2 regions of the Legionella sainthelensi genome follow, and region 1 is predicted to be linked to the other one. Evidence: riboswitches for the same ligand, from Rfam matches in the RefSeq annotation. Region 1 holds a riboswitch; the other holds the start of a gene.

Region 1 (17,024 bases):
GATTTTCTCAATCAAAAGAAGATGAGGAAATAGAGCTGGAAGAGATAAAAACATCTCATTCTCAAATGAAAGATCTTGGTCTAAATACAAGACAAAATATAGACGTAGGCCAAAAACCGGTACAAAAAGCTTCATTATTTTATGATCCTTCAACAGAAGAGCAGTTTGATGGATTCAATCCGATAACAACCCATACACAGCTTCGATGTAACTAGAAAAGATCAGAGGGCATTTTAACTTGAATGCCTTACACTATTTAAGTGCTGAATTCTTTCTTTAGTGTATAATAACGATAATTTGTTTGCAGGTTGTTTTATGAATAAAGAGGACTTTTATTTTGATTTACCCCCGGAGCTTATTGCTCAATACCCGCTAGCTAATCGGAGCGATTCAAGACTTCTGGTTTATGACCGTAAAATAGGCGAATATGGCCATCATCAGTTTCGAGAAATCGCAGATTTTTTAAAATCAGGTGATTTGCTGGTTATGAATGACTCGAAAGTAATTCCGGCACGATTATATGGTCACAAAACTACCGGAGGAAAGGTTGAGTTATTGGTGGAACGTATTACAGGCGAATTGACTTTTCTTGCTCATATTAAAGCAAGTAAAGCATTGAAAGCGGGTTCCATTATACAATTAGAACAAAATAAACACATTGAAATTCTTGACCGGCAAGATGATCTATTTGTTTGTAAGGCCAACACAGAAGTGTTGGAACTACTCAACGGAGTAGGACATATTCCTCTGCCACCATATATTGCGCGAAATGATGAAAGTTTAGACATAGATCGATATCAAACTATTTACGCTAAATATGAAGGATCAGTTGCAGCCCCAACTGCCGGACTACATTTTGATGAAACAGTGTTAGCCAATATACGTTCAAGGGGTATTGCTGTGGCGTATGTCACATTACACGTAGGGGCGGGAACATTTAGACCAGTTCGCTGTGATAAGATTGAAGATCATAAAATGCATTGTGAGCATTTTACCATTAGTGCGGAATTATGTGCTGCGATTCATGCAACAAAAGCTGCTGGAAATAGGGTGATTGCAGTAGGTACTACCGCTTTGCGCAGTCTTGAAAGTGCGGTACAGAATGGGGCTTTAACTCCTTGCAGCAGAGACACAGATATTTTCATTTATCCGGGATATGAGTTTAAAATTTGTGATGGTTTGATGACTAATTTTCATTTACCTGAATCCACTTTACTTATGTTGGTTTCAGCTTTTATAGGCCATAAACAAGCAATGAAGCTTTATCATGAGGCGATTGAGAAAAAGTATCGATTTTTTAGTTATGGCGACACAAGCTTATTGCTGTAAATCAGGAGAAATAGGAATGTTTGCTGTCACTCAAAAGTTTATACCCATTTTAACTTCAGAAGCAGGTCTATGTCTTACCGCGAAAAATTGGCAGGAGGTCAATATAACTGCGGGTTCTTATTCGTTGGAAAGTTTATTGTATAAACCAGGCATAGACGTTTTAAAGAAAATAACTGATATTGGGCATTATTTAGCATGGCCTGGTTTTGTCATATTCAATGGAATGTCGCTTAGAGTGAATAAGGAAGGCCTTTTTGTGCTTAAGTCTCCTTATGATGGTTCCAAAATAAAGCTTAGCCTTTTTGATTTACTTGCATTAATCCATCATTTAAATCCCAAAGCGGTTATTCTACCTAAAAATATCATGAATCATTTTCCACAATTTTGGGATCATTGGAATTGTGCTATTTTTCCTTTTTTTCATCAGAATGATGTAGAAAAACAAAATATAAACCAACTCTATGGTGTTTATTTTAACACTGAGGAGAATGGATTGGATTGGGAACAATTAGGTCGCTGGTCTAACATCCCGCGCTATGTAATAGGTAGTTTTGAACCAGGATTAATTCATGAATTGTCTCATGAAGGAGTTGCGCTTGTTGAGACTGATGAACCTGCAAAAGCAGCGCTACAAGGAAAAATATATACTCAATCTGGAACTATAGATTTAACGGATTTAAACGCCCAAATGCAGTTTGAACCAATTGATATTAAATGCATTTGCCCTACTTGTAGCCAACGGTTTACTAAAGCGTATTTGCATCATTTGTTGCAACATACACCTTTGTTATGTCAACGGTTTTTAATTCAGCATAATGTATTTTATGCGCAGAATACTTATCGGAATTGATGCCACTGTCAGATCATCCTAAACAGATTGACAATTAAAAAGCAATTCTATACATTGCGCCACTTTAATAAAAGCAGGGATGTTGATCATGCGTGATAATTTTTTTCGTAGTTTTACTGTAACTGGTGCCGCAATTACAGGTATCCCGAGCGCTTCTGTGTTAGGGGTAGGTAGTGGTGTATCCCAATCTGTATTAGCTGCAAAAAACGCTTCTGCGGTATTGTCTGAAAAAAGTGGTCAACGTGATTCTATTCTCCGAGCAATGCATGTCTTATTTGAGAACCCTCCTAAACTGGATCACAGCGCTTTAGAAACTTATATAGAAGAAATAAGAGAAGGGGCTATTGCAACCAATGATTCTATAGCTTTTGTTGTTAGAAATGCTTTATTGGGTTTGCTAAGCGGTGCAGGTCACTTGGCACAAGTGCCTAGTGATGTTGTAACGGTTGTAAAAGAAACTGGACATGGCGTATCCCAGGCACAAATTCCCACTGACAAAATGCAAGAAGCAATCAAACAAGCATTCAAATTCGATGCTAAAGGTAAGGGGGCATCTGTCAGCATTAATAGTGTCTCTCGAGGTGTTAGTGATCAAGGTGGTCATGTTATGGATGAAGTTGCTCGAGGGATTAACATAGATGGTAACTCCCATGCAGAAACTCATGCTCGTGCTGCAGCATCCACAGGGGCTGGAGCCAGCGTAGCAACGACAGCCGTCCTCCCTACCGCGACAGCATTGTTAACTGATATGATTGGACAAATTTTTAGGGAAGGGGAGGCGATTAGTCATTTTTCAGGAAATGAATCAGCAAGCAAAGATAACGAAAAAAATGTCTACCATGCCAGCAGTGGTGTATCTAAAGCAACACAAAACGGAGATAGCCGTGCCTCAAAACAACAGTTACGCGATCTAGAAGCAGCCTTGTCTCATACTGCACCGGCAGCTGATTTAATGTCCGATCAAAGCGTTACCAGTCCATGGACCACAGCATTGCTTCGTTTAATTGTGTTATCTTTTTTTGTTGAATCGTCACGAGGCATCAACAAAACAGCTATTGTAACCACCGATGGACGTGTGCAAAAAGCTCTTGCTGAAGCAACAGCTCGAGGGCCTTCTGGTGGTGTAGACCGTATCAACAGTTTACATTCTAATCTTAGTTTTCTTTCAAATATTATGCGTCTTTGTGCCGAAAATCTTGGGGGATCGCCTGCAATAATGACAGCAGAGCAAAGTAGTGAAGTGATCTCAAGTCGTTCCATGAGTGTATTGTTAAGTCATGTGGGCGAATTGGCTGACGCATTACGTCAACTCGTTAGCCCACAGCAAGAAAATGAAGTAAATCATGCTTCAGGAATAGTGAATAGTTCGGTGGATATTGCCAATCCAGAGATCTTGGATCGATCTGAAGCGACTATCAAAGGAGTGCTTGATCGAATTGAACAAGAAAATCAACAAAATATTATCCCAGGCCTTAATCAAGATATGGCAAGCCAATTAAGTTCGATTGCCCACGGTGCGGTTTCTTCTCTGGTAGCGACGCACAGCCTATTTAGCAATCCTGTGACGCTGGCTTCGAAAGCCTCTAAAGAAGCGGTAGCCAAAATAAATGAGGCGCAAAAAAATGAAGCCTTGATGGAAACGCTTCCTGAGATGACGCAGATGCTAAATGTTATTCAAGCTTCGACGCGAAACTTTATCGTAGAAATTGAAAAAGAAGCAAAATCGGGAAAATCAGAAAAACAGGGTTCTTTATTATCAACACACCAATCGGTTGCAAGCAACACTGCAACCGTATATTGGGCAGCAAGTACTTTAGCTTTATTATGCGACGAAATGCTAAGTATTTGTCGTTCATTGACCTTAATTGATCAAAATCGTCTGCAAGTTATATCACAAAAAGCCAGTCAGGTGCCTAGCAAAGAGGAGTCTGCTCAATCCACAGACCAGATTGGGTGGGATAGTCATTTAGGTCAAGATTATAGCACTACTCATGCAATAAGTGCGTTACGCTTAACTTTATCGCATACGGGGATTGCTCTGATGCGAATCGCACTGGATTTACATAATGCATTGAAAGATAACATGGATACAGTACAACGAGATCTTGCTATGCATACATTACAACAAAGCTTGCTGACTTCCAGCGCTTATGCTGCACTTTATCTTGCAGAGGGCTCATTATTAACAACCGGTGCTGCTTCAGCATCTCCTGCGAGCTTAAATGGTTCGGTGAATTGGACGCATAAAAAAGTTCACACTACCGATGCTCATTTACATCCCGCACAAACACATGAAAGTGAAAATTGCAGTAAAAGAAGCAGTGATTCGTCCCAATCGATAGGGTTTAGTACCGATCTTGTTGCCGGAACAGTCACTAATATACTTAAAGTTTTGGCTCAAGGAGGTTTAATTGGCCTTGATACTACATTAAGGCTTCTTCACGTACTGGAAATTATTAGTTTGCATCGAGACTCACACATTGCATTGCAATTGGAAACCAATGACTCTTCTAATCCTAATGGAGTATTGATAAATACATTCAGCCAGCCTAGCGTCGGTTCTAGTGCGGGAACGAGTGCCATTTTAATGAATATTCTTGATGCTTTTAAAACACTTGATCAATATAGTGACACTGACTCTACTTTAAATGCCCAAAACAGATTGCAAGAGGTGATTGATCAACAGATTGCTGGACTTATGGCACTAAAAGACGATGAAGAGCAGTCTGATCATAAAAAAGGCTTGAAAGAATTTTATAAAATCATTATTCGCTTATTGGCGCCCAATGTTCAGGCGACAGATCTTGATAGTTTGATTAAGCGACTCAATTTTGGTGGTGTTTCTTTATCAAGTTATCACTCAAAATTTGGTGCTTACAGCGATGAGCCTGTACCTGATTTAAGGTTTGTGGCTCAATTTGCAAATGAAGATGATGCGCAAGGCATACTGCGTAAATTTATAGATAAATCTAAAGATGATTTGTCTTTACTAAAAGCATTACATGACGCGTTACCACAAGACCAACGAAGTGCAAAAGCCCAGATATTGTATGAACATGTTTTTGAAGAACTCTTTCAACATTACAAACAAATTAAAATGAGTGATGTCGCACGCCATAATTCTACTAAAAGAAAACTTCCTACACGACAGGAGTTCCAGGTGGATATAGGCCTGGTGCAACCCCAGTTAGAAGAGACTCATCAACCTAGCGCCCTAAGGATGTAAAAAATAGGTAGACTAGGGAATGTTTCTTTTCATCCCTCTATGTTCTGTGCGACTTGTTTCTGAAAAAAGCTTATAAAATGAAACATTGAGGTTCCAGTAGCTACTTAGAACTGTTTTGCCAACGAGTCCAGACATTGATATCAGAGACATTCGCCTGAATCGGCGCCCTGTGCCTTGTCCGTGAGATCTAATATGGGGCGATATTTCTGGATCCCACGAACAAGTCGTGGGACGTAGTAATAAGATAGATCCTTTAAGTGAACGTTCGTTTCGAGATAAGAACGTGAATCATTACCCTGAGACGTTCGGGCTGAAGAAACATTTCGCTGTTTCGGAGCTCAATATGCTTATGTTGCTGCTTCGAGACGCTGCTAGTGCACCTCAGAATGGATCAAAAACAGAGTGAACCTATGTACAACTATCACACTTTCGATATTGACGATGATCAGGATGGCAGTGTTGTCATGCTAAGAACGCTAAGAACAAAATTACCGCACGTGATGAGGGAGCAGCTAAATCTGAAAACACAAACTCGTGCTTACTTTTTATTAGCTATGTTGAGTGATGATGACTGTGTTCATCGACTTTGTGAGCAATTGCAAGAGCAATACAAAGTACACCCTTCTTCTAAAACTCCGCTAGAACAAGCTTTATCATTAATCACCCAATTACAAGAAAGTCCATGCAATCACTTGGCTCCCTTCAAGTATCGCTTGCCCAACTTCTTAGGTGAATACCCTATTCACAGCAGGGAAATTAACATTAAGATCAAACAATTTAATCAACTCATTGAGGCATATCATGCTGATGATCATGCCAAAGAGTTAGATGCATCTGCATTAGATAATGCCTATCAAGACGTCTTACTTGCCCTAAAAGATCATTACATGGGGTGCAATATGAATAGCTTATGGGAATTGCTAAAAGCTATGAGCGCTTGGTCAACAGCTCCTGTAGAAATGTTTTTACCGAATTATCCTTACCTGTTGTCACCTGTGGCTCATACAGATAATCCAGCCCAGGTGGAGTCAATATCGTTTTCAAAAAAATTGGTTGATCCGATTGCCCAACATCTTCCCACAAATAAGAACGTAGAGACACAACCCTTTACCTCAACATTTGATTATCAGATTAATGAAGCTGGACGTATCGCGGATAAAAGTGTTTATTTGTCACTTCATGGATTTGCTTTAAAACCAGGTGGTCATGCAGATGCATTGGCTAAGAAAATTCCGGATTTCTTACCTTGGGTACAATGGCAATCTAACATTCGACGGCAATTATCCCAACTTATTAATCTACCACTTAATGATGAATTTTTTGATTGGTTACAAACTGTATTACAACGCTTGGGAGTAGGATTTATCACTTTAAAATCATCTTCTTATGAGTGTTATGTCAGTCCTTTTCTCAATCATAAGACCATATTAAATTCATTAAATGAAGAAATGGTTCTTCGCATTTTACAAGAGCAGTGTGAGCAAGCAGACATAACTATTGGAGCTGAGAACTTACCCATAATCGGTCGCTATTTAATGCGCTTCTTACAGCGATTTCAATTTAATCGAGGTGAAGCTTTGGGAATTGGTGCAAATTGGGGTGGAGTTGTTAGTGACTCTAATGAAGCGGGAGTTGATGCATTTAGATTTAATGATCCTGAGTGGGCTCTTCATTTCAGAAATTTAAGCCTCCATAGACAAGGCCCCTCTGAGGCGCGTATGAATGCAGCGATTGGGATTAAATATGAACTTCAGGCGCTTCTATCAAGTTTTGAGTATATGACTCAATTACAACCTTCAGAACACGCTAATACGCTTTACAATGCTTTGGTGGATAATTTGGTCACAGGTCTTTTTCCTGAGCCTCCTTATTTTGAAAATTCAGCTTACGCCAAGTATCGTCGTCATTATGTGGTGAATGAGACTGACGAAGGGATGCAACAAATTGATTTTTTTTACCAACCAGATCCTCAAGGTACCTATTTTAAAACGAACAAAGGTGACTACAAACAAACACCTATGTTCCGACAAGCTGGTTCATTGGTGGTAGAGGCATTTCCTAGAGATACGGGTTCTGGTGACTGCGCGCAATCACTTTCTGTCGCTAATCCATTGTGGCCTCTGCAATTGCAATATGCACAATCATCTTCTACGGGAATGCGTGGGCATCTGGTTTATAATCCCATCGGGCCAGATGAATTTATACCGGATGCATTTTATGGCCAGGTAATACGTGAAGCAGAAGATTTCTTTGTGCCTTTCATTGGGGTGATACCCAAAAACTTCGACAAACATTTTAAACAGGTAGAGCTTTGTGCTTCTTTTGTCATTCGCATGCTCCAATCGTCGCGTTTAATGGCCTATTGTCCTACATTTAGTGCTTATTATTTTGCGATTGCAGCACGATTTTTACCTCCGATCGATGGAGCGACCCCGCTATTGCCCAGTCATACTAATATTGAAATAAATCGTAAATGGAAAATGCTTGATAAGATCTTACATGATCCACAACGAACAGCAGAAGCCTGTCATAAAGCGTTTTTTTCCTTATTTAAAGAGCTCATCTACAGTTTATATCCCTTAACTCCAGAAGATGCAGATTTGCATTATTATTTTGTTGAGTTGACAAGCTCACCCGATGCATTTGCTCCTCAGAATCGTGCTACTTGTGATCGTTTGATTCGTGAGCTCACTACGCTAAAACCTTTACAAAATATAATGAGGTTGCAACATTATGAAAATACGCTGAGTTATCTGCGTCAGTTAACTGATTTTTTCTATCCTTCTCCGAGTGATGAAACGGCAAAAGCCATAGCGCAACAAGCGCGATTACATGCTAAACCCTTATTGGCATTGCAAGAGGTCAAAGCGTATTTTGCAGATCTACGTAAGAATCCAGCAGCGAATATTTCACCCAAAGTGTCACCAGGTTTAATGTATGATGCTTTAAAATATCAAGCGCCATCTCCAGCGATAAGCCAAGATTTCTATGGTCGACGTCATACGATGAACTTTCATTCCGGTTATCGTGATTTGGATGGAAATCAAATTGTTAGACCCTCAGCCCGTGAAGCTTGGTTAGATATAATGGTCAAAACCGGGGGAGCTTTATTGCCTCTCATCCGTCGTGATAAGACTTTCTTTAGTCTGCTTACCCAACCTTTTGCTCAGGCTTATATTGCAGGTTATCAAAAATACAGTACTCAAGAACGCTACAAATTATTAAAGGCAATCGGTTCTGGGATTGGTGGTTTTGTTTATGGCACAGGCTTAGGTGCAAGTCATGCGTTAAGTTCGATACCCAGGACTCTTTATAATAGTTTATTTACTTCAACCATACAGCAACAAAAAGCAGATCATAGCTTGGCTATTTCTTCTGCACCGAGTAATGAGCCTGGAGCACGTGTTCATGCGATTATGGATATCCGTGATCATTTACTGCAACTCATGGCAACAGTGAATGGCCACAGCCCATCAAAGGAAGAGCTAATTAATCGATTATTAACTCATGTTAAAAAAATACATCCGTCATTATTTTCTGGACGCATCACAAAAGAAATTCGCTATAAACAAATTTTGTTAAACGCATTTCCATTAGAAGCCTCCGAATGGCAACAATTATTCGTTCCTGTGATTGATACTGGGAGTAATAAAGTCTTGGAGCGCATCATCAATAAGCATGTCTTGCAAATTGATAATGTGTTAATTTATGCGCTTTATGAATGCTTAACTATGCCCAATTTTGAGCAAGAGACTCGTGAAAAGATTAAAATAATAATTGACAAACACAAATTAAAAAATCCGCAAGACAAAGCCTTAACTGCTTTGGCTGTTTACTATGCGAATAATCCTGATGCTAAAAGAAAAGATATAGCTCAGTTCCGTTTTAATAGCATGGCACTTGCAAAATTAAAAGAAAAAGAGCAAGGATTGCATAAAATTCAAACATGGATAAATAACGCACTTGATATACAATGGGGATTAGAAACCTTGTTCTCCAGTTTTATGGGGCAATATCAAATGATGCTAAATCAATTTACATTAAGTGATATTGTTACAGAACTCCCTGAGAGTATGAGAGAGGTGCTCATGGAGCTCTTATCCAGACCTGGAAATGAAAAACAGATTCTCAACCAATATGAATTGAATGAGTCACAAAAAGAATTCCTTTTACAATGCACTTTCTGTTATCAGCTCATCGTATCCAATGAGGTGAGAGAAAACATTTTAGAACGGACACGTATTCATGATACCTATGATTCGTCTTTAAGTATCAAAGCGCGTGAACATTTAAAATTAACTCAGTTTGTACAACGCGAATGGCATCATCATCTCTTACCGATGGAACATGTGCAATCCGTTATTAAGGAGATCAAAAAGCAGATAAAACTCTCTGAGCATTCTGTTATTGATGAATTATTCCACTTGTACGAAACAATAGTACAATCTCCCCAAAATACGCAGGTGTTTGATGCATTTTATGACACTGCTATGAAAATAAAAAAAGATTATGGGATTGAAAGCCCTCTACACGAATGGGTGAATGTCACCATGAATGCATTCGTTAATCAACTCTTGGATGAGATTAAATGGAGCAATGAGAAGCAATTAATGACTCCCTTAAGCGACTCTCAGGCCGCAGTGGCATGGTTAAACCATCTCATGAATTATAAGCACGGAGTACGTTCTTTACTCGTTCAACAAGTCGAGCAATCCCAATCATATGATCAAGCCGCATGGCGTTGCCAACATATTTTACAGGTGTTGGAGCAATCGCAACCTGATATAGATTATATTCATGGCACTGGCATGCAAAAATTATTGCGGATGATTTGTCAAAATAGCAATACAATGACTACAACAGGCCAACAGAAAGCTAGAGAAGTGCCCATCAATGTACTTTGTAAGCACTCCATTACTATGCAGCATGCTTTGGGTCGCGTTAAAGAGAAAATCCCTGATGCTGATTTTGTGAGACCCATCGATGTTGCATTAAAAATGTTTTAGAAAATGAGTTTTTTGGGACTAGATGCTCCCAACGGCATTATCTAAATAAAGACGGAACATCATCAAATGCATGTTTAACTATCTCTTTTTGGATAGGGCGCGGTACCAGCATTTGCTTCGTATTGATTTCCTTAAAAAGTCCTAAAGTGGTAAGAATGGATTTTTTCTGAATGGCTCGATCAGTATGAACTATCTCTTCTTCATGAGATTGTACATATTCTTTTAAATATGATTGAGCCTCATTTGTAAAATACAGCTCTAGATCGGCTTTTAATTGTCTCACAGCGTTTTTAAGTTCGTAGATTTCCCCTTTATTAACATTTTGTTTTAAATTTTTAAGAATGTACTCAGCATTTTGAATCGCTGCTTTGTACATCGGCATGTTAGTAAGTGTAATGGGTATTTCATTTGTTATAGAATTACAAATTTGTTTTGCGCTGATTATATGTCTAGTTCCAAATTTCATATGTTTTTCTCTTTTTAAAATGTGAAGGCGTGCATAAAAATACTTAATAAATAACAAGGATTTTTATGCTTTTAAAACAACAACATTATTTAAATGTGGCCTTAATATCAGTTATCTCAGGATTAATGTCGTTTTGATCGAATTTCGTAAAAATTCCTAAAGTGCTAAGAGCAGATTTTTGAATTTCTTGTTCAGTTTTAATAATCTCTTCTGCATGCTCTTTAACATAACTTGTTAAATACTCGTTTCGGAAAAACTCTTCAAGATCTGTTTTTACTTGTGGAGCGTTTTTAATTTCAGATTTAAGATACAGATAGAGATCAGATTTTAATTGTCTAATTGCATTTTTAAGTTTGGATACTCGCCCTTCATCAATTTTTCCTATAGCGATCTCTTGTTCTAAATTGTTAAGAATATGCTCAGCATATTGAATTGTTGCTTTATAGGTAGGGAGGTTAGTTGGTGTAATGGGTATGGTATCTGTTACAGAATTGCAAATCATCGTTGCGTTAATTAAATCTTTAAGTCCAAACTTCATATGTTTTCTCTTTTTAAAATGTTAAGGCGGCATAAATACACTTAAATAAGTAACAAGTATTTATATGTTGTTTTAAAAACGTGAACATTATATTGGGTTAAAATTAAGACAATATTAGCAATTGCGATTCTATTTGACGAAAAATAAATGAATTTGGGTAGTTACAGGGAAATCCATCAAAAGCCCAGTTGACTTTAAAAACGAGTTATCAAGCGATAAATGGATGGATAAACGATCATGACCTCTCAGGCAATCAACTCAAATCCATCCTCTCACATTTAATCTATTTTTTGAGTAAAAGTTTATTCGATTGCTCCTCTTCATCAAGGTGATGATCAGGAGCAATTTGTGGTGTTGCCTCTCGTTTTTTATTGAGCTCAAGAACTGCTTTATCGAAATTGTTTAATAGAGTTCGTGCAGGAGAAATGCCAGCTAATTTTAATGGATTTCGTGTAAAAGGATCTGGTTTGTTGTTCTTATATAATTCCAGGAGCGTACTTAAATTATAATATCTTTCATCATACATCACAGGAATATCCTCGAAGTAATCGAGTGTGATTGGATCCTTAAAATCTTCGAATAAAGATTCTTCTTCATTAGTTAAGTGAAGCTGATTGATACGAACAGCGATTGTTTCAAGTTTACTCGTTTGACAATGCTCAATGTAGTTCTGAGTGAACGGCTGATAATAATCCTCTGTAGTTGCGGGTTTAGGGGAGGGAGCAAGGGGGTAGCTCTGTGACAGCTGATTCAATACCTGTGCTGATTGCTCGTAATGCTCATGTGTAGGCTGTCTCACTGGGTTGCCTAAATTATGATGCAGATATCTTTGACTTGATTGTGGTAAAATCGTGCCAGCACAGATGATTCGTGCCGTTGCCCCTCGATTTTTGATTGAGCTAATGACGGCCTCACTAGGTTGTTGCGTAAAAGTTACCTCTCCTCCGCCATAGAGCGTTAATTTTAAGTCGCTTGCTAAAACACCCTCAAAAGTCAACACTCCATTACCTTCTTTGAGAATTTTGCAGCCACTGCCTACGTTTCCTAGTATTCTTAGACTGCTATTTCCACGAATAGTTAAGTTGACATTTTTTCCCACAGCGCCAGTGACGGTTGTTAACCCACTACCCTCTCGGCTGAAATCGCAATTGTCGGGGACTATTTCTAGATCCATGGGCTCGGGATTTTCGTGGACAATTGTTGGTCTATTAGAGCGTCTAAATCCTAACAATTGCGCGAAAGATATCATGATAATTCCTTATAAAATCAGAGATCTTAATATATGCAACAGCAAATAATCAATTTTATCCGATTATAATATTTGACAGTCTTTTTTATCCACGCTAGCATAGCTACCAATAGATGGCGCGGGGTGTCGTAAAAGCGGCTGAGAATTACCCGTTGAACTTGATCTGGTTCATACCAGCGTAAGAACGCCTGATGTCCAAAAAGCATTTTTTTGCTGCTTGAGTTAAGTTTGATCTTGCTCTCTCAAAAATGTATTTTGTTTCAGACTAAAACGTTTCAGTTTTTCTTACCGCAAATATTCCTTGCCATTCTGCCATTCTGTAATTCTTATTATTGAACACAAGGAGCCAAGGTATGAACGCCTTATCTACACGAACAACTTTGCTACTTAATTGGTATGCAAACCCTTATCACACTCCGATTTTCATTGCGCAGGCTTTAGGATACTACCAACAAGAAGGCATAAAGCTTGCTATTTTGGAGCCCAGTGATCCCAGTGATGTCACTGAGATTGTTGGTATGGGGCATGTGGATTTTGGTGTTAAGGCAATGATTCATACTTTGGCTGCTCGTGCAAAGGGTTACCCTGTAACTTCAATTGGGACATTGCTGGATGAACCGCCAACTGGATTGATTGCGCTTAAATCCAGTGGTATTAATTCGTTTCAAGATATTGTTGGTAAGCGCGTGGGTTATATTGGCGAGTTTGGCAAAATTATTATTGATAATTTAGCAAATTTAGCGGGCATTGATCCCTCAAGTTATGAAACAGTACGTATTGGAATGAATGTAACAGATGCGATTTGTCGTGATCTTATTGATACCGGTATCGGTTTTATTAATTTTCAGCGGGTTGAATTAGAACATTTGCGGGGTGAAACTGTATTTTTACGTCTGGATCAACTTGCTGGATTAGGTTGCTGCTGCTTTTGCTCGATTCAGTTTATTGTACCTGAGCGTATGCTAGCTCAACCTCAGCTAATTCAAGGGTTTCTCAACGCCACCCAAAGAGGGGCTGCGTTTACTACAGAAAATCCAGATGAAGCTTATGAGCTTTTATGTCGTGCAAAACCACAATTAAGAACTCCAATGTATCATACTATTTTTATTCGCAGTTTACCCTTTTTCTCGCGAACATTATTAAATGTAGATCGTGATTGGAATAAAGTAGGGCGGTTTGGTAAACACTTGGGAATTATCAATGATTCTTTTGATATCCATTCTTGTTATACCAATGAATGGTTGCCTAAAATGCCTCATTCTGATTTAGAACCTATCGCTTGTTGTGTGAGTGAATAAGAGCAACATGAAAAATGCAGCTGTTGTCGGTGCTGGGATTATGGGGTGCCTGCTCGCTCTACGTTTGCATAATGAGGGTTGGCAGGTAACTGTATTTGAATCAGAAGTCTCATTTAATAATTGCAGTAATGCGGCAGCAGGACTTTTGGCTCCTATGTCTGAGCTCGACAAGGCGGAGCAAGTGATCTTTAATTTAGGGATGGAGTCTGTTGAAAAATTATGGCAGCCCATTCTTAATCAATTATGCGAACCAATTTACTTTCGTCGCCAAGGCTCTCTTATTCTTCATCATCCACAAGACAAGACAGAATGGCAGCATTTCAGTGCGCGAATTGTCAATAAGTTGAGTAACTCCTGTTATGAGCTGTTGACTCATCATGCCTTAAAACAGCTTGAGCCTGAATTACACCAATTTCAAACGGCCTATTATTTTCCACAAGAAGGGCAACTGGATAATCAGAATTTATTATCTGCATTGAAAAAACATCTTTCTCAGGCAGGTATCTTATGGCGAGAAGGGATTTTTGTGTCATCAGTATATCCAGGGAAAATAGAAATTGAGAAGCAGAGCCTTATTTTCGATTTTGTCTTTGATTGTAGGGGGGTGGGTGCGAAAAAAACGTTTTCTGATTTGCGTGGATTACGTGGAGAACTCATTTGGTTACATGCGCCTTATGTTAATTTGCAACGACCTATAAGGCTTTTACATCCGCGATATAACATTTATATTGTTCCACGTCCTGATTCTTATTACCTACTTGGTGCAAGTGAATTAGAAACAGAAGATTTAAGTTCTATTTCTGTACATACTACTCTTGAGTTATTAACTGCTGCTTATTATGTGCATCGAGGTTTTTCTGAAGCCCGAATCATTAAAACAGTAACCCATTGTCGTCCAACTTTAACGCATCACCAACCTCGCATTAAATATGCAAAACAATTTATTGCGATTAATGGACTTTATCGTCATGGATATTTAATTGCCCCAGCATTGGTAGAAGAGGTGTTACGTGGGCTCAAAAGCAATCATAAAAAGGTTTATTATCCAGAACTATGGGAGGCTTATGTATGATTATTTATATTAATGATCAACCCTTATCTTTAGATTCTTCGTGTACGCTACACGAAATGCTTGAGCAAAAAAATAAGAGTGCAGCACACATTGCGATTGCTATAAATAATCAATTTATTCCTAAATCCATGTTTTGCAGCACGATTTTGCAAGAAGGTGATCGTATTGATTTGATTACACCCATGCAAGGGGGTTAAAATATGTGGAATTTAGCCGGTAAAACAATTACGAGTCGCCTGCTTTTAGGGACGGCTGCTTATCCATCGCTTGAAATGATGACTCAGGCAATTCATGCTTCCAAAACAAATGTACTCACTGTTTCGATGAAGCGTCAGATGTCCTATGGCCAAGGAGGCGATTTATTTTGGAAAACAATCCAATCGTTACCTTGTCATTTGCTTCCTAATACGGCAGGTTGCCGTGATGCACAAACAGCGATTACTACTGCTGAAATGGCGCGAGAGCTCTTTCAAACTTCGTGGATTAAATTAGAGGTAATCGGAGATGATTACAGTTTACAGCCTGATCCGTTTGAGTTAGTAGATGCTGCTGCGGAATTAGTAAAACGCGGATTTGAAGTATTTCCTTATTGTACTGATGATTTGATATTGTGTCAGCGGTTAATTGATTGTGGTTGTCGTATTTTGATGCCATGGGCTGCGCCTATTGGCTCTGGGAAAGGTCTATTGAATCCCTATGCATTGGAAACTTTACGGCAACGATTACCTGATATTACGCTTATTGTCGATGCAGGAATTGGCAAACCCTCCCATGCAACCCATATTTTAGAGTTAGGTTTTGACGCAGTGTTACTTAATAGTGCAGTTGCCTTGGCAATCCATCCAGTGACTATGGCAGAAGCGTTTGCCCATGCGGTTATTGCAGGTCGCAATGCATTTGAAGCTGGGATTATGGCTGAGCGAATGACAGCCCAATCATGCACTCCTTTAATTGATACGCCATTTTGGCATAGGGAGTTTCCCTAATGCAAATAGTGTGGGCAGATACCGAAATAGAAGCCGATTTACATACTTTTCAAGATCTTGGGGTTGAAGTGCAACGGCCCCAATTTTATGCGCAAAGTATGCCTGCAGCAATAAAAGTAGGTTTGCAAATCTCTTTGGAAGACATTTATTTTACAAAGCAATATTCGATTCCTATTGTTTTAGATGCGGATTTTTTGCTACAAAAAGTATATTACAAAAAAAGTGACTTAATTCCCTGGTTTTCTTTAACTAATCTTTTAGTATTGGATACTCATGAAGCGGAACTCATTTTAGGTTATAAAATTACCTCTCATCAGTCGATGCAAATAGCGGCTCACGAGTTATTAAGTTTGGGCAACCAAAATATTTTTTTATTAGGCGAACATTCAACCGAAGTTTGGTGCCATGATTATTGGACTAATGGAGTTACTTCATTTTGGTTGACTCAAAACCGTCTTCCTCATACAAGCGAAAGTCGCTCAATTCTTTCAGCAGCCATCACTGCATCTTTGGCTCTGGGGTATTCGTTAGAAGATGCAATCATTATCGCAAAAATGTATACCCATCAGACTATGCGCCGGACGCAAACTGGTTTTGATTTTAGGGGATTTCCTGAAGATGAAATCGATTTGCCTTATCTTGCGTCAACGCCATTATATGAAGTACCAAAACCCTTTAAACGTTGCCATCGCTTGGGTCTTTATCCTGTTGTAGATAGTTTTTCTTGGGTTGAGTTATTGTTGAATGTTGGCGTGAAAACTATTCAATTGCGGATAAAAGAACGAACAGAAACTTTAGAAAAAGAAATTCAGAGAAGCATTGCTTTGGCTAAAAAACATAGTGCTACTTTATATATTAATGATTATTGGGAGTTGGCCTTAAAATTCGAGGCCGATGGAGTGCATTTGGGACAAGCTGATTTAGATGCTGCTGATGTCGATGCAATTAGAAAACGGGGATTATTGCTGGGGGTAAGTACCCATTGCTATTATGAGGTGGCAAAA
Region 2 (17,024 bases), 1.6 Mb from region 1:
CTTTCTTTTTGCATCTTCAAGTGCTTGAGCGATACCATGAATCACCGTTGCCATGTCAATTCCGCGGGAAGTATGACTTTGCGGGTCAAAAAATAACTCCGTATGGCGTACGTTTTGTTGGTGTATCTTGTTCATGTAGGCCCAGGTTAAATCATAAAAATCCTCTTCTGTCCGTAAAACATGGGTGCCTGCATAATAAAGATTCAAAAAAGATTGCAGATCGGTAAATTGATATGCTGTTTGCAGCTCCTCAGGATTTTTATAAGGAATTGCAATTTTATTACGCTCTGCTAATTGAAACATTAAATCCGGTTCAAGTGTGCCTTCTATATGAATATGAAGCTCAACTTTGGGTAACGCTTTGATTAGATCGTTCATCCAATTCGTCCTTTATAATTTCATATTTACGAAAAACAAATCATGATGATTTATTATATGACATTTAATGATGAAATTACGAGTTTTGAACTATTCAGAGACAAAATATTTCTCTTCTTAAGGAATATCTATAAAGTCTTTGACTAAAAAGGGAGTGCCTCATGCACTTTATAAACGATGCGTTCCTAAGGTGTGTTGACAATTGGCATCCTAAAATAGCTTGTTAAAAATCAATGTCACATTTTATTTTCGGGCAAAAGTTAAGGAATTAACTTTAAGAAATTAATTCCTTAATTCAAATAAATTATTTTATCGTTGGTGCTGAAAAAATAGGTGCTTATCACCATAGTTTGACGCTAATAACTGGCTTTCCAGCATTAATGTTCCTACATGATATTCTGTTCCTTGGTATTCTCCAAATACTTCATAAATTGGTCCCATAGGCACTTGTAAAAAAGAAGTTCTGAAATCTTCGCGTGAATTTTCAGGAATCAAATCTTTGACCACGCCTGTAGGCCTGAAATAAATGCGTTCCGGGAATACTGGAATACTATCTATTCTCCCCTCACTTGTCCAAGCAGCCAAATGCCATAAAGGAAGATTATTTGCAGGATCACGAGTCCATTCAAATATTTTCTCAATAGCCGACAAGGTCCAGCTTGTTGGATGCGGGATGTGATTTGAAAAATCTTTAGCAAAATAATTCCAATTTCCTTGTTGTCCTTCAAGCAAATTCATCACCTGTAAATTGAGTGAAGGATGATTCGAGACTAAGATTTTAATCGCCATGCCAGGGATATAGTTATCATCCGCAGGAGGTGTGGCTAGAGAAAGACGTGCTATACCAATGCCTCCAGTTTGATAAATTCCAGTGAATGGATGACCTGCGGCGGCAATAAAAGCGATTTTCCCTACTGAACCATTGGCATGAATGATTTTTACTCGTCCCTCAGGCAACTCATCGCCTGTATGATCAAAAGTAGGTTTTAAATTAAATAGGCCTTTAAGTTTTGCCAGTACTTCATTGAAACTATTCCCTGTAAGTTGCGGCAATGGATCTTCTTCATGACTCGTAACAATTTCATTCCATAATAAATCCCTTTTCTCTTCAGAAGACAAGTTCTGATAATTGCAGGGTAACTGAGCATACAAACTAAAACTCATAAGACTGAGAAACCCGCTAAGAATTAAAGCCCAACAACGTTGCATTAAAACTCTCCTTGTTATTAAAGATATTTTTTGCAAGGGTATACGAAATAAATAAGCATTGCCAGAATTTGTTGACAATTCATACTGTTCTCTTATGTACCGAAATCAAACAGTCTAAGTCTAGTGAAACCTTTGCACAGCTTGATATCACACCTCAATCGCTACATGGAGTAGCGATCATCAATAGAGCCTGTACTTTTTGAAGTCTTGTATACAAATCCCATAAAGTTAGGTATAAAAGATCGGAGCTAAATCATAGAATGCGAACAATCATTTTTAATCAGATTTATGCAAACAAGATTATGCATTCTTCATAAAGTGATCGTAAATAGCCCTGCTCGCCAATGCTATCGCCCGACTTCTTGGATAATCACTGGCTGATTGAGATTTAACATAAACAGCAAGCGCGATATGCCCTTTATTATTAGGTAATGTAATAATTCCAACATCACTCACAAAACGATAAAGATTCTTAGAGCCTGGATATCTTAAATAATCTTGTTCATAGATAGACCAAGTTCCTGTTTTATGTGCTACTTTTACATGCGGAGGCAGTAATCCTTTAATTCTACTTCTTCCTGTTCGACATTTTTCCATAATATCAATCAGTAATTTAGTATTTGATTCCGAAAGAGCTTGCTTTTTGTATAGTTTTACGAGCAATTTCGCCATATCATCAGATGTAGTCGTATCACGTGTATCATTTTGGAAACGTTGCCAAGCTAATTTTTTTTCTTTCAAGGGAACTTGATTAAATATTTTTTGCCATGAAAACACCGGTTGTGGTTTTTTTAAATAGGAATGATTCACATGATTGGTATCCAAAAACATTTCCAATATGGAACGGTTTACAAAAATATTTTTAAAGCCCAGTGCGCTCATGCGACTTGCAACATATTTGGGCCCATTCGTTACTTTCAATATAGTATCACTTGCACTGTTATCACTGTTTCTCATCATGTGAATGAGCACTTGTTTCAAAGACATGTTCAGTTTTTTCTTTTCAAACAAATGATGCAAAGAGCCAGAACCTGGTACAGAATTTTTTGTGTCCATTTTAATAACACGATCTAAAGAATCTTTATTTTCATCGACACGGTGCAAAAAAGCTAATGCTATCGGTAACTTAACGGTGCTCGCCATAAAAAAACGTTGATTACTGTTGTGAGAAATCACTTTATTTTTCTCGATATGAATAGCAGTAATTCCCATTACAGTGCGTGAATTTTTTTCAATAGCATCAATTCTTTGCGAAAGTTCCAGATCACTATTATGAGCTGCAAAGCCATTCAGTGAATAAACTACACCAAAAAAAATCCACTGTAAGCTACTTTTTAGCTTAGAGGCATCTACAAATTGCGTTAATAATTTTATTTTCATAAAGTATTAATCCATTATTCATTATTATTTTTTAATCTCATTTGAAATAACTGTTTTCCATATAGTGCAATAATTCATCCTTATCTACAGGCTCTTGAGTTAACCCCAAATATTTATCTGGCCTTATCAATACCGCAATACTTTGATTGATTGAAAAATGGCGGTGCATTTTTTGATTGTCATCAATAAACAGGGATATATCATCAGAAGAAACGAGTGTTTCAGATTGGGAAACTATAATATGCGCTTTGATCAATCCATCAAATCGTTGTTCGAATACTTTAGCGATTTCAATCAAAAAAGTGAGTTGATTTCCAGTCATTCCAGTAAATAACAATAAATGATGCATTGTTCCTTGAGTGATTTGATGCAGCTCATTTTTTTCTTTAGTTTTAGCATCAATTAGAGAGAAATTATTAAGAAACTCCCCTACTTTGAAGTTCGTTTTTTTACCTAAAGCTTTTACTATGGGGCTATTGGAGTAACTTACTGATAATTCAGCAAGATCATAAAGTATTGCGTTTTTAATAAAATCAAAAGAAGTAGCTATATGCATGATAAAATTACGTAAATAAATAAGCATCGGATTTTTTATCATAATCATATAAGTCATTAGTCCTGTCTTTTTTAATACGGTAGCAGCAATAGGATGGCGTTCACTATGATAACTATCCAACAAATAATCTTTGGCGAATCCTTTATGAACTAGAGCCAATTTCCAAGACAAGTTATAAATGTCTTGCAACCCTGTATTCAATCCTTGTCCCCCCATTGGACTATGGACATGAGCAGCATCCCCCGCAAAAAACACCCGCCCATAACGATATTTTTGGATTTGTTTGTGATCAATTCCAAATGAACTAATCCACAGTGGATTAGATAAAATTGCTTTATCAGAGCATCGTACTTTAAAAGCTTTATCTATATCCTCCATAGAAGGTGCTTCATGCATTATTTTTTCTGGCGCAGTCATAACAACGCGATAGCGTTTCTCGCCCATTGGGAAACAAGCCAGAGGACCTTTGTCACTCACATAAAGAATTAATTTATTTTCGGGTAATTCCCAATCAATCATTAAATCAGCAAGCCACCAAGTTTGTGGAATAGAAGCACCGATGAATTCAGCATGAACAAGCTTTCTTAACGTGCTGTGTGACCCATCGCAAGCGATGACCCAGCTTGATTGAATCGTTTCGCTTTGTCCGTTGGCACGTTTTAAAGTCGACACGATATGGTTTGATGTTTCCTCTATTGCAGTAAGCTCGGTCTGCCACTCAACATTAAGTCCCTTATCAATTAATCCTTTATAAAAAATTCGCTCTGTTTTATCTTGGGGAAGATCAATAAGGAAGTGGTGATCGGCATCAAGATTAGCAAAAGTTGCGTCAATGAGCTCTTTGCCTTTAGATTTAAATAGAACGCCGTCAACCTTGAGCCCTTTATCGAAAATTTCACTAAGAAAGCCACAATCACTCAGAAGATCAAGTGTTCGAATATGAAGAGCTAGTGCCTTGGATTTATCACTAAGCTGTGCCTTTTTATCAATTATTCGACAACTTAATCCTTGACGAGTTAACTCATTGGCGCAAAATAAACCAACCGGCCCAGCACCCACTATAAGCACATCGAATAACTGATCAGACATATTCACTCCATGTTCATTAAGATTTTAGGATCAACCACTAGCCTATATTTAATTACCGTTGTTATTTCCTTTTTTATTGTCATCGACCAAACTCATTACTCTTTGCAGAAAAAACGGTCCAGGATCTTCTTTATCAGTTTGATAAGTTGGATCTCGTTCAAGCCACAAAGAAGTATTTTTAAAGTTTAAATAATCATTATGCCCAATCACATATTCAATCTGGGGATATTTCCTTTTTAAATAACACACTAAAAACGCATTCGCTCTCACCTGGGCATCCGTTAAATCATCTTTCCCATTAATACCCCCAACGTTTTCAATACCAATTGCATAATGATTTAAGCCTATAACATGTCTCGCCATCCATTTTTCGGGCATCAGTTGATAAATACTTCCATCGCGGTCAACCAAAAAATGACTCGACACATTTAAATTCCCAGGCAATTCTTTAATGCGCGGTGAGTTCTTTGGGAAAGTGGGTGAATTAAATACGCGAAAAGTTGCCTTAAAAGTGGGGATACAAGTCCAGTGCAATACAATCATTCTCGGTTCAATTTCAATTGATTTTGAATCAATTCCATAATGAATTAATTGATATTGACGAGTTAAGGCAATCCGTTCCTCATTAAATTGAATCGGTGCTTGATGAATTTTCTGGGGTGTATAGCACGAAAACGCATGCACCTGAGCACTTATAAAAAAGAAACAGAATAAAAGTAATTTCATTTTATTTTTTTAATACCATGAAGTAGGCAGTCACATAATTGGGTAAATTACGTGTTGCGCGATAAAATGCATCTTTACCTGCATAAGTTCCTGCCAAAAAATCCACTTGATAAAGATTATTGGCAAATGCACCTCCAGTATCAGCGAAAATGCCTGCACGTGTCACTATTTTTCCCTGCTGATTGGGATACTGCACCATGAGCAACTTACCCAAACCAAACTGTTCAAGATCGGCCGCAAAAGTAACCTCTGGGTTTACCGTGATTTTATGATCAGCATCCTTTCCATAACCTTTGATGCCATTCACAGGTTTAAAATACCAATAGCGCTCTTGCTGATATGGGTTTTGCGCTTTATTGTAAGGAATATTATTGCAACGATGGACATTAAAGATTTTTACCTGATGCGAAGAATCACCAAAATCTGCAACCACAGTGCCTTGCATTAAAGCTGCTTCTAAGTCATCTCGACTCAAATAAGCTAAAGCCGGAATTTTTTTCTGAGTGAGTGCCCCTTTTAATATTGCTTGTTTTCCATATTGAAAACGAATCAATTCAGGTTTTGCATTTGCTTCTTCCAGGGTCAAAGATACTTCATCTGGTGGTAAAGCATAAAGTGCGAATGGATGTGCTGGCGTTGGCTTGCTTGATACTTGAGCACGATGCACGTAATATTTAGTCATTAAAATCTCATCTTTGGGTAAATGAGCTACCAACGATTTACTCGACTTAAGTAATTTAGCCTGTTCCATATCCGGATACCAACGTACAAAATCAAAATGTTTTTTAACAAAGGCCGGATCATTCAGTTCGTTTTGATGTTGGCAAATAAATATTAATGTTGCTTTAACCCGTGCAAGTGGTATTTGCAACACTTTCCCTGCATGAATGACATGTGGATCATAATTGTTGCCTTTATTTAAATAGGCCAGGGTTTCTTTAGCTGTGGCACACAAAGCAGGGCCATTAATTTCATAATGACGAGCAGGTGTTGGTTCACCAGGAGCAAAATGAGGCGCAGCAATCACCTGCATGCTCACAAATAAGAAGCATAGGAAGCTTTTTCTTTTCATATAGGGATACAAGCTTTCGTTGAAAAGAAAATAATACCATATTTGTCCCACTAAATTATAAGAATTAATGAGCGGATGCATAAAATATGCTCTGCAAATAAATCATACTTTATTGCAACCAATGTGCGATCGATTTATTGTAAGCCCCTACTCTTTAAGATGTTTTATGTATTATGACTTCTACAAAATCCGATAAGAATACTCTCTCGTATAATGCAATGATTCTATTTAATTTTCCTAATAGAAACTCTTATCGTCGCATTACAGTGATTAACAATTATCCCTGGTATCAATCTACAGGAAAAAATTCGGGTTATGAAGGAACCTGGTTCTTTTTTGGAGGGCTTTTAGAAACAAAAGCAGGCCATCATTCACGGGGTTGGTTTATTAAACCAAAATCATTAGCAGAAGAGCGCTATAATAAAACTCGTTTTTTTGGTCCTAATGTGGCTCATTATGTACACAAACATTCAATACACAAGGTGGTTAGTTTTTCACGTTTTGGTGATATTGAGAAAGTATGTATTTCTGCCTCCATTGGTGGAGGGTTTTGGCATTCCTGCAAAGGAAAAAAATTGAAAGGTCATCTAAAGAAAAACTATTCAAATTATTTTCTACCTGCAGAAATCACAAACAAGATCCGCCAATCAGCGATGCGTACTGACCTGACAATGTATTCAGATCCAGAACAGGTAAATCTTTGGCTAAGAGAACAAGGCGTAACTACTTTGGGAGTGTTGCATAATGAATCATTACTCATACGCCCCTAAAGTAATCAGGTTTTGTAATGCATTATCACTCATTAAGAGGTTTGTTCTCATCCGATAAATTTTGACCTTGCCATTTATCAAAAATATGTAAAAAGTTAGTGATTGCACGCTCTTCCATTCTCTTTTTAAGATAAAAGACATTAAAATTAAGTATTATGTCTTTAGTATCCACATCCAGAATCTTTAATTGATTAGAAATCAATTTACTTGGTAAGACACTCCAACCTAAATTAAATTCTACTAGACTTTTAATCGCATCAAGCGTACTAATCTCCAAGCCCACATTTAAGTTTAATTGCTTGTCATTAAAAGCACTTTCTACCTTATCTCGAATCACTCCACTTTTTTGCGTAAAAATAGCAGGATGGTTTACAAAATCTGCAAGCGATAATACTCTATTGACTTGAGATAACTCATGGCTTTTATTGGCCACATAATAATACTTTTCTTGCCATAACTCAGTTGCAATAATTTTTGAAGGAAGATCGCGATCAGGGCTAATAACCAGATCTACTGTTCCTTTGTTTAAATAATCATCGATATCGTGTTCTGCCATTGTTCTGATGTGAATGATGAGCGAAGAGTCTATCGTTTTCAGATAACTGAGAAAGCTCGGCAAAATATAATGGGAAACAAATACCGTAGCACCAACGACTACATGATGTTGCAACATTTGGGCATCGTCTTTAAACGATTTTATTGCGCTATTGTACGCCGCTAACATTTGTCGTGCATAAGGAACAAAATGGCTTGCAGCTTCAGTTAATGTTATTTTTGAACCCTCAACAATAAATAAACGCACCCCCAACTCATTTTCCATTTTTTGAATGCGTTTGCTCATTGCTGATTGCGTAATATGGACTCTCTTAGCAGCAAGCGTGAAAGACCGGAATTCAATGACAGCAAGAAATGACTTTATTTCAACTATATCCATATTTTCATAACCATTTATTTTAAATTATAGCGTCAATCTTATCACTACTACCCTTTTTTACTAAATATTAACTTAAGGACTCATGATTTAAACGAATACCCTATGCTAAACTGGAATTAAAATATCATAATTACTTTATATTTAGCTGCTATGATTTATATATGAACAAACATTGGGAATAAATTATGTCCGTAAAGTACCCGAATGAACTGAATCAATCTAGTGACTTAAATAACAAAGAATCGTAGTGGAGCAACAATCCAAATATAAGGTATTCAAGAAATCCAAGTAACAGAACAGGTAATTTCTTAACTGGTTTTGGGAGGGGATGTTGGTCATGGCTCGATTGAAATTGAAATCACCCATCAATGACACAACATATCAATGGATTGAAGAATATAGTAGTAAATTAAATTGAGGAGACAAAAAGTGAAAAATAAAGTCATTAGTAAATCAAATTACAAAAATTGGTTATCCAGTATTGTTTGTTTGGGGGTATTGGCTTTAGTCAGTCAAAATGCAGCTGCAGGTGATATGAGTGTAGGTGCCATGGCATCACAAATTACCTCATCATTTACAAACCTGACTAAACTAATAACAGCAGGATCTTATTTAGCTGGTTTAGCGTTTTCTATTGGTGCGATTATGAAATTTAAACAGCACAAAGATAACCCAACCCAAATCCCAATCGGAACACCAATTGCTCTGGTTTTTATCTCTGCTGCTTTATTGTTCCTACCTTCTATTTTGGGAATCACCGGAACAACCATGTTCGGCTCAAGTGGAGGTGAAACTGCTGGTCCTACTGGTACCGTTTATACTAGTGGCTAGAAATAACTTATTTACATCCCTCGGGTTAATTTCAAAAAACCTCGTTCAGATAAGCGGGGTTTTTTTAATAAAGAGGCTCAGTTCGACCTAACCGATAAAATAATTTTTATTGCCAGTAAATATCTGTGCCTACACAGATAAATTAATTAAATCGGCTCGCACTAAATGGTAATGGATCTACGATTACATGTTCTCCAGTCATCATCTCAGCAAGCAAACGACCAGTAACAGGCCCCAAAGTTAAACCATGATGTCCATGCCCGAATGCAAACCAAAGACCTTTATGATGCGGTGCTTGACCGATAATTGGAAGCATGTCTGGCGTACATGGCCGACATCCCATCCAGGGAAACTTATCAAGTCGTTCGGTGATGGGAAAAAGTGTACGCGCAATAGGTTCTACCTGATTAAGTTGTACTGGAGTTTTTTGCGAGTCTCGTCTTGCAAATTCAACTCCTGTAGTTAGGCGAACTCCTCGAGCCATAGGAGCGATTAAATAACCTCTCTCAAAATCAAGTACTGGATGAATAAGTCTTGCATTCTCTTTCACGCCATAATGCATGTGATAGCCACGTTTAACTGCTAATGGAAAGTGATATCCAAACCGAGAACATACAACATCTGACCAAGGACCTAAGGCAATTACCACGGAATCACTATTAATTTGTCCCTGCTCTGTCTTAATTGTCCATGGTTCAGATAATGTGAGCGCATCTCCAAAGAAAAAACGGCCTCCGAGGTGTTCAAAATAACGTGCATATGCAGCGACCAAGGCACCTGGATCATTAACTGCTTCAGACTCCGTGTAATGAAGAGCTCCCAATAAAGAAGGATCAAGATCAGGTTCAACATGGTGTAATAAAGCAGCATCCATCTCTTTAAATTGGATACCATACTCGGTCCGGCATTTTTCAGCAAACCGTATTTCTGCTTCCTGCTTTTTGGCTGTCCTAAATACCTTAAGCCACCCTCCTGAGCGCAATAAATGCTTGACTCCAGCGGCTTCAGCAAGAGAATGATGCTCCGTGACACTGTGTTGGATCAAAGTTGCATAAGAACGGGCTATTTCTGCATGTCGAGATGAATGCGAATGAAACCAATATTTCCACAAAAAAGGGGTAAGTCTTAATATCGATGCGAGGTGATACCTTACTTCAGGTGAGCAATTCAACGCATATTTAATTAGAGAAGTGATATCTCTTGGAAATGCATAGGGATATACTCCCTCACGTTGAATTAATCCCGCATTGCCAAATGACGTTTCTTTTCCTGGTGAGGTCAAATCCACCAAGGCAACCTCTCGACCTCGCATTTGCAAATGAATTGCAATCGATACGCCAATAATACCACCACCAAGTACAACAGTATCAAATTTCATAAAACATGATCTCCCCTTTCACTGAAGGAAGTAGAATAAGCATTTTTTTACTGTGTTTTACCCCATGAACTTACCAATTAATCAATGAGCCAATCAGGCAACAGCAATAGCCCTTGATTTTCATTTATCTTAGGTTAAAGCCATTTACTCTATCTTTTTACGAAAAAGTTTCAATGGAATACTATACTGTCAAGAAAGTATATTCAAATGAGATTTGATCCTGCTTAATATTTTTTCAGGAGTAGCTGTTATGGCATATCGCACCTTCAGTGAAGAGCCAGATCAGAATTTGAAGAATTCCGACAACAAATATCTCGAGCATTGGATATCACAAGATTTTCACAAACTTATTCTTGCTCTAACCTATGGTGCTCATCAACAGATATCTACGAAACGGATGGAGCTGTAATTGTAAAAGCTGGACTCGCTGGGGTGACGCTTGATGATTTTAATATTTCATTTGTGGATCAGATTCTAACAATCCAAGGGACAAGAATAGATACTGAAGCCAAATTGAATTATCATTGCCTTGAGATTCCATATGGCAATTTTCAGATACGAATTTTGATAACAGGATTATATGATTTAGATTGCATCACAGTAAATTATAAAAATGGTTACTTATATTTAATTCTCCCTAAATCTAAAAAACAGGATGCCTCAATTAGTCCAATCGATTCATAATAAATACCTTGATAGCGAATCAAGACCCTTTTTTAGTTAATTTAAAATAAAAAATAAAGTTATATTAGCTGAAATTTGTTCAATAATTATCCTAAAATCCAATAATAGAAGGAGAATAAATAAGGAGTCTCTATGGAGATTCAAGCAAACAAGGAAAAAGCAGAACAACAGGCGAAGGAACTTAGCATCCCCTCCGAATTACCTATTTTAACCTTGCGTGGAGCCGTTATCTATCCTTTGACAGTTATGCCACTTAACGTAGGCCAGTCACGCTCCATTAAACTAGCCCACGACGTAACAATGAGTTCTTCTCGGTTCATAGGTATAATGGCTATTAAAAATAATACCGTTGGAGAACCAAGCCCTATCGATATTTATAAGATAGGCACTGCCTCAGTAATACACCGACTTATTCACTTATCAGACAACTCCGTACAATTGATCGTACGAGGAATAGAGAAAATTTGTATCAAAGAATTTACTTCTGTTGAACCCTATTTCAAAGCCAGGATTGAACTTACAAGAGAACACGATACTAAAAACAAACACATTGAGGCATTAATGCGAAATACTATTGACTTATTACGTCATTTAATTTCGTTAACACCGCATTTATCGGAAGATTTGTTCACCCTCGCACTTAATACAAATGATCCACGCCAACTTGTATATCTTATTGCCGCAAATTTTAGATTGGAATTAAAAAACGCACAGGAATTATTGGAATTGGATAAAGTCGAGGATAAGCTTATAAAACTCAATATGTTTTTAACTCGAGAGATAGAAATTATTGAATTAGGAAAAAAAATCCAATCTCAAGCACAAAATGAACTTGATAAAACTGAACGCTATTTCATGCTTCGAGAGCAACTAAGGCAGATAAAAAAAGAACTGGGCGAAGAGGACGAACAAGTTCTTGAAATTAGAGAATATGAAAATAAAATTACCCAAGCACAGATGTCAGACGAAGCCGAAAAAGAAGCCATTCATGAACTCAATCGAATGAAAACAATGCCTATCTCTGCCGCCGAGTATCAAGTGACTAAAACCTATTTAGATTGGTTAGTTGAATTACCTTGGAATAAAGCAACTGAAGATAATCTTGACATCAACAGCGCAAGAAAAATACTTGATGAGGATCATTATGATTTGCAAAAAGTAAAAGAACGAATACTTGAGTATTTAGCGGTACATAAACTTCGTCTTGAGCGTAACGATAAATCATATACAGGCTCTATTCTTTGCTTTGTTGGGCCACCTGGCGTCGGCAAAACATCTCTTGGACAATCTATTGCGCGGGCGCTTTCTAGAAAATTTATCCGATTTTCATTAGGTGGGATGCATGATGAAGGAGAAATTCGCGGACATCGACGTACTTATATTGGTGCGTTACCTGGAAGAATTATTCAGTCCATTAAGCGTATACAATCACGTAATCCTGTAATGATGCTGGATGAAATAGACAAGGTCGGAGCTGATTTTCGCGGCGACCCCTCATCAGCTTTGCTTGAAGTCCTTGATCCCGCACAAAATAACACTTTTTGTGATCATTATCTTGATGTAGATTTTGATCTGTCGCAAGTCATTTTCATCTGTACAGCGAATCAACTTGATCCCATTCAGCCAGCGCTACGTGATCGTATGGAAATTATTACTCTTCCTGGTTATACAGATGATGAAAAGTTACATATCGCAATAAACTATCTCATCCCGCGCCAAATTAAGGAAAATGGTTTAATGCCAGAAGAAATTCAATTTGAGCATGATGCGATCTTATTAATAACTCATGATTATACACGAGAAGCAGGTGTCCGCAATTTAGAACGGGAGATAGGCGCCATTTGTCGTAAAGTGGCAACACTTATTGCGGAGAAGAAAGCCAAATCCCTCACCATCACACCGGACAAAGTTATAGAATTACTTGGCAAACCCAAGTATTATTCTGAAATTGCGGAACGTACCACTATTCCAGGTGTTGCAATCGGTCTTGCAGTAACCGTAGGCGGGGGCGATATTTTATTTATTGAAGCAACAAAAATGCCAGGGTCTAAAGGGTTTACAGTGACTGGCCAATTGGGTACCGTGATGAAAGAATCTGCTCAAGCAGCACTTTCTTATGTTCGCTCCAAAGCACATCAATTGGGAATAGATGATAAAGAATTTGAAAAAAGCGATATTCATCTTCATATTCCGGAAGGAGCAATCCCCAAAGATGGTCCTAGTGCTGGTGTTACGATGGCAACAGCACTTGCTTCATTGATGACCAATCGTTTCATCAAAAGCGAGGTTGGAATGACAGGAGAAATCACCTTAAGAGGCCGAGTGCTCCCTGTTGGCGGCATTAAAGAAAAAGTTCTTGCTGCCCATCGAGCCGGCTTAAAAACGGTAATTCTTCCTAAACGCAATGATAAAGATTTAGAGGATTTACCTGATAAAGTCTGCAAAGAGATGAAATTTATCTTTGCAAAAAATGTCAGTGAAGTATTTGATGCAGCATTATGCCCAGCAAAAAAGAATGATGAAGGTGCAAAACAGTGATATTTTCTCGGTTTAATCCCATCATTCACTCATTCTCCATTTGCTGTTAAAGTCTTTCATGGTAGAATAATAATTATACATTAGGGGTGCCTGTTTCACTATTTTGGCTGAGAGGATCCACCAACCCTTTGAACCTGATCTCATTAGTCTGAGCGGAGGAAAATGTGTCAATTGTTATGCTTTCAGGTGTTGTTGCTTTTATTACATCGTTTATTGGTTTATTACCACAAATTGTTAAATCTTTAAAAACTCGATCAACTCAAGACATTTCTATGATGATGTTGATTAATTACCTAGTCTGTTCTTTGGCATGGATTATTTATGGGAGCAGTACGAATTCTTTTTTTGTAATCAGTTCTAATGTAGTTGGCTTAATTATCAGTTTACTGCTTATTCTACTAAAACGACATTATGATGCCCGATGTACTTAATTTAAAAGCGTATCGATCAATTTTATGCCTTAACGGTGATTTACCCAGGCCCGATTTTTTCAGTGAGGTGAATCTACCCATCATTGCTGCTGATGGAGCAGCAAACCGTTTATTTGAGTTAGGTATTCATCCTCAATTAATTATCGGAGATTTAGACTCTATCAACAGTTCTATTTTAAAAAGCAGCCTTTTCCTGCATTTGCCCGATCAAACAAGCAGTGATTATCAAAAAGCCATGCAATACTTAAGCGATAATCACTTACTGCCCGCAATCGTTGTTGGAGTAAACGGGGGGTTTTTAGATCATATACTAAATAACATCAATATCTTTATGACAACAGATTGTCTTTTATACGCACCACCGGTCAGAGGTTTTGTACTCAAAGAAAAATCGCAACAAAACTTTTTATTACCTGTGCACACAAAAATTTCGTTAATAGGAATACCAACAGTTATCCTTTCTTCACAGGGTTTGCAATGGGAGCTTCATGACACCCACCTTTCATTTCCAGGTAAGACCTCTTGTTTTAATCGCACACGATTACCTGAAATTAGTTTAGAAGCGCATCAAGGTGCCGCTTTGGTTTTAATTTATGAGCAAATGGTCAAAGATGCAGGAATTTTGCAAGAACCCCAGCAATAAATTAACTCAAAGTAGATGCCCAACTTTCTGATAGGCCCACCAGCTTTTCAAATTCTTATTCAACGTTTACTTTTCAAGCATGGTCTGATGTTCATTGAGCAAAGCAATATGGCGTAAATCTAATCTGGCAATAATTTTCATCATTGTAGTATTATTAATTTTTCTTTGTTTTCTTAAAGTACGTAATTCTTGATGTGCTCCCTCTAAAGCCGCAAATCGTAATTGCCGCTCAAAGGTTAAAGCAGAAATGCTTTCCAACCTTTCACTTTCTGTACCATGATTTGATATGATAAATTGATTAAAAGTATCCATGAGCTTATGCGCTACTTGATGGCAGAGCTCCTTTTCTTTTTCACTTACTTCGTCGGATAATACTTTCATTTTGGTTTTAATCGCTTCCATTGCCGCAAGAGTCAATGCAATAACAGCTTCCTTTTCCTCATCTTGGCTTGGTTTATGGATGAGTTTTTTCAAACTAGGGGTAATCAATGGCAAAATAATGCTACTTATTAATAAGGAACAAAGGACAACACCTATAACAAGAATAATGAGTAAGTGCCTTGCTGGAAAAGCACTTCCATCATGTAGGTAATGAGGTAATGATAAAATTGCTGCCAAGGCTATAGCACCGCGCACCCCCCCCAAAGAGATTGTACTGATTATTTTTAAGCTCGGAAAATGCCAGGAAGTTTGATTACGCTTGGAAATTAAAGCTTCGAAAGGCAATGTTATATAAATCCATAATGTACGCAACAATATTAATGTCACAGTGATAATCACTGCAATTATAATGCACTCTGATAAACTATAGCCGGTGTCGGCAATTAATTTGATTGACTTAGGTAAATATAATCCTAAAAGGATAAAAATAATCCCATTTAAGGTAATGTCTAAAACACCCCAGACAAAATGGCCTTCAATACGCATGGTGGCTAAAGTTCTGTCCAAAAAGCCAGCCCTATCAATAGTAAAGCCAGCGGAAACAGCAGCTAATATTCCTGAAAAACCTAACTTTTCAGCAGCAAGATAAACAGTAAAAGGGAGAAGTAATAATAATAAATTTTCAGTAGTTGTTTCATGGGTGCTGTTATGAGTTAATTTTCCAAGAATTGAAATAAAGGCGTAGGTAAGAATCGCGCCAACAGTCATGCCACCTAAACCAACTAAGATAAGGCTTAATAGAGCACTTTTGAATGAAAAAATACCTGTCAGCATCGCAGCAACGGCCAGTTTAAATGAGACCAGACCAGAGGCATCATTTAATAGGGCTTCACCTTGGAGAATATGCATAATTCGTTCAGGAATGCGTACCCCTTTAGTCATTGATCTAAGCGCCACAGCATCTGTTGGAGAAAGTGCTGCTGCCAAGGCAAACGCCGCAGGTAATGGTATAACAGGAACTAACCAATGCACTAAGTAGCCAACTCCTGCTACCGTAAAAAAAACCAATCCAATAGATAAAGTCACTATAGGTCTGGTATAAAGTAAAAATTCGCGTTTAGGAAAATGCCAGCTGTCATTAAATAGTAGAGGAGGAATAAACAACAGCATAAAAAGTTCAGGATTCAATTTTACATGAATATTAGGTAATAAAAATGCAATCACACACCCCAAGACTATTTGAAGCAATGGGAGTGGTAATCTAGGAACAATACGTGTAATAACCCCAGATAATACTGTTAAAAAAAGTAGAATTAAGCAGAATAAAGCACCTTCCATACTTCTCGTCGCTCCTAAAAGATCATTGAGCTTATAAAACTTAGGAATTAATAACCGCTATAAATACTTGATTATGATACATAATATACAGCAGGCTATTCTTCTTGGTTGAGTTAAGCTCATATTTTACATTATCTTATCAAAGACTCCTATTAAAACAGGCTAGAACTCTATTTTCAAGCAATTGATTAGGCTCGTTGCAGCTGTTGTGCACTTGAATTTATCTTTGATAGATGACCCTATACCTCTAATCAAAGAATACATTCGACAGGATTAGAGATTTATCACTATCTTCCCTATTATATTGAGTATTTAGGTTCCCATCCTGATTAAATAATTTACTTTTATTCACTTCAACATGAGGGTTGACCTGAGTCCAACCTACTTTTTTCCTTAACTTAATGGCAGTAACCCCTCTCATAGGATCGGTTTAATCATTGTATTTAACTCTGCAGCATAGGCTCGAACATATTTTTTGTGAGTGACATCCACCACAAAGAGCAAGGGAGGATTCATGAGGTGATGATTTAGTAAATGACAAAATCTTTATTTTTTAATGGGTTTTCCTAAGCCTTGACCTTGTTTTATGTGGTACTAATTATAATGTATCTATCGCCTCGCCGCTTAAGTTGTAGCAAATATATGCAATTACTTTAACCATATTTAAGGTTTTCTTAATAATGCGA

The links. A riboswitch is a leader RNA that binds a small molecule or an ion and turns the genes downstream of it on or off. The one in region 1 is predicted to bind thiamine pyrophosphate.
Region 2: another riboswitch for thiamine pyrophosphate. It lies ahead of EL220_RS15830 (SemiSWEET family sugar transporter); the one in region 1 lies ahead of EL220_RS04555 (ABC transporter substrate-binding protein).

Annotation. Positions count from the first base shown of each region.
Region 1 covers NZ_LR134388.1:1,018,426-1,035,449, forward strand. Annotated here, with positions in the region: gene EL220_RS04505 (hypothetical protein) at 1-215, shown strand, start outside; gene queA (tRNA preQ1(34) S-adenosylmethionine ribosyltransferase-isomerase QueA) at 316-1,329, shown strand; gene EL220_RS04515 (tRNA-guanine transglycosylase) at 1,346-2,179, shown strand; gene EL220_RS18595 (hypothetical protein) at 2,268-5,405, shown strand; gene EL220_RS04530 (hypothetical protein) at 5,792-10,411, shown strand; gene EL220_RS04535 (hypothetical protein) at 10,449-10,877, opposite strand; gene EL220_RS04540 (hypothetical protein) at 10,963-11,415, opposite strand; gene EL220_RS04550 (RING finger protein) at 11,699-12,664, opposite strand; TPP riboswitch at 12,774-12,866, shown strand; gene EL220_RS04555 (ABC transporter substrate-binding protein) at 13,018-13,962, shown strand; gene EL220_RS04560 (FAD-dependent oxidoreductase) at 13,970-15,034, shown strand; gene thiS (sulfur carrier protein ThiS) at 15,031-15,231, shown strand; gene EL220_RS04570 (thiazole synthase) at 15,235-16,020, shown strand; gene thiE (thiamine phosphate synthase) at 16,020-17,024, shown strand, end outside.
Region 2 covers NZ_LR134388.1:3,596,662-3,613,685, forward strand. Annotated here, with positions in the region: gene EL220_RS15770 (adenosine deaminase) at 1-378, opposite strand, end outside; gene EL220_RS15775 (hypothetical protein) at 688-1,587, opposite strand; gene bla (class A beta-lactamase) at 1,888-2,967, opposite strand; gene EL220_RS15785 (FAD-dependent monooxygenase) at 3,005-4,612, opposite strand; gene EL220_RS15790 (N-acetylmuramoyl-L-alanine amidase) at 4,661-5,338, opposite strand; gene EL220_RS15795 (hypothetical protein) at 5,340-6,410, opposite strand; gene EL220_RS15800 (hypothetical protein) at 6,584-7,180, shown strand; gene EL220_RS15805 (LysR family transcriptional regulator) at 7,206-8,114, opposite strand; gene EL220_RS15810 (hypothetical protein) at 8,544-8,945, shown strand; gene EL220_RS15815 (NAD(P)/FAD-dependent oxidoreductase) at 9,088-10,323, opposite strand; gene EL220_RS19290 (hypothetical protein) at 10,574-10,732, shown strand; gene EL220_RS19820 (Hsp20/alpha crystallin family protein) at 10,756-11,007, shown strand; gene lon (endopeptidase La) at 11,140-13,545, shown strand; TPP riboswitch at 13,618-13,723, shown strand; gene EL220_RS15830 (SemiSWEET family sugar transporter) at 13,710-13,976, shown strand; gene EL220_RS15835 (thiamine diphosphokinase) at 13,960-14,619, shown strand; gene EL220_RS15845 (Na+/H+ antiporter) at 14,686-16,338, opposite strand.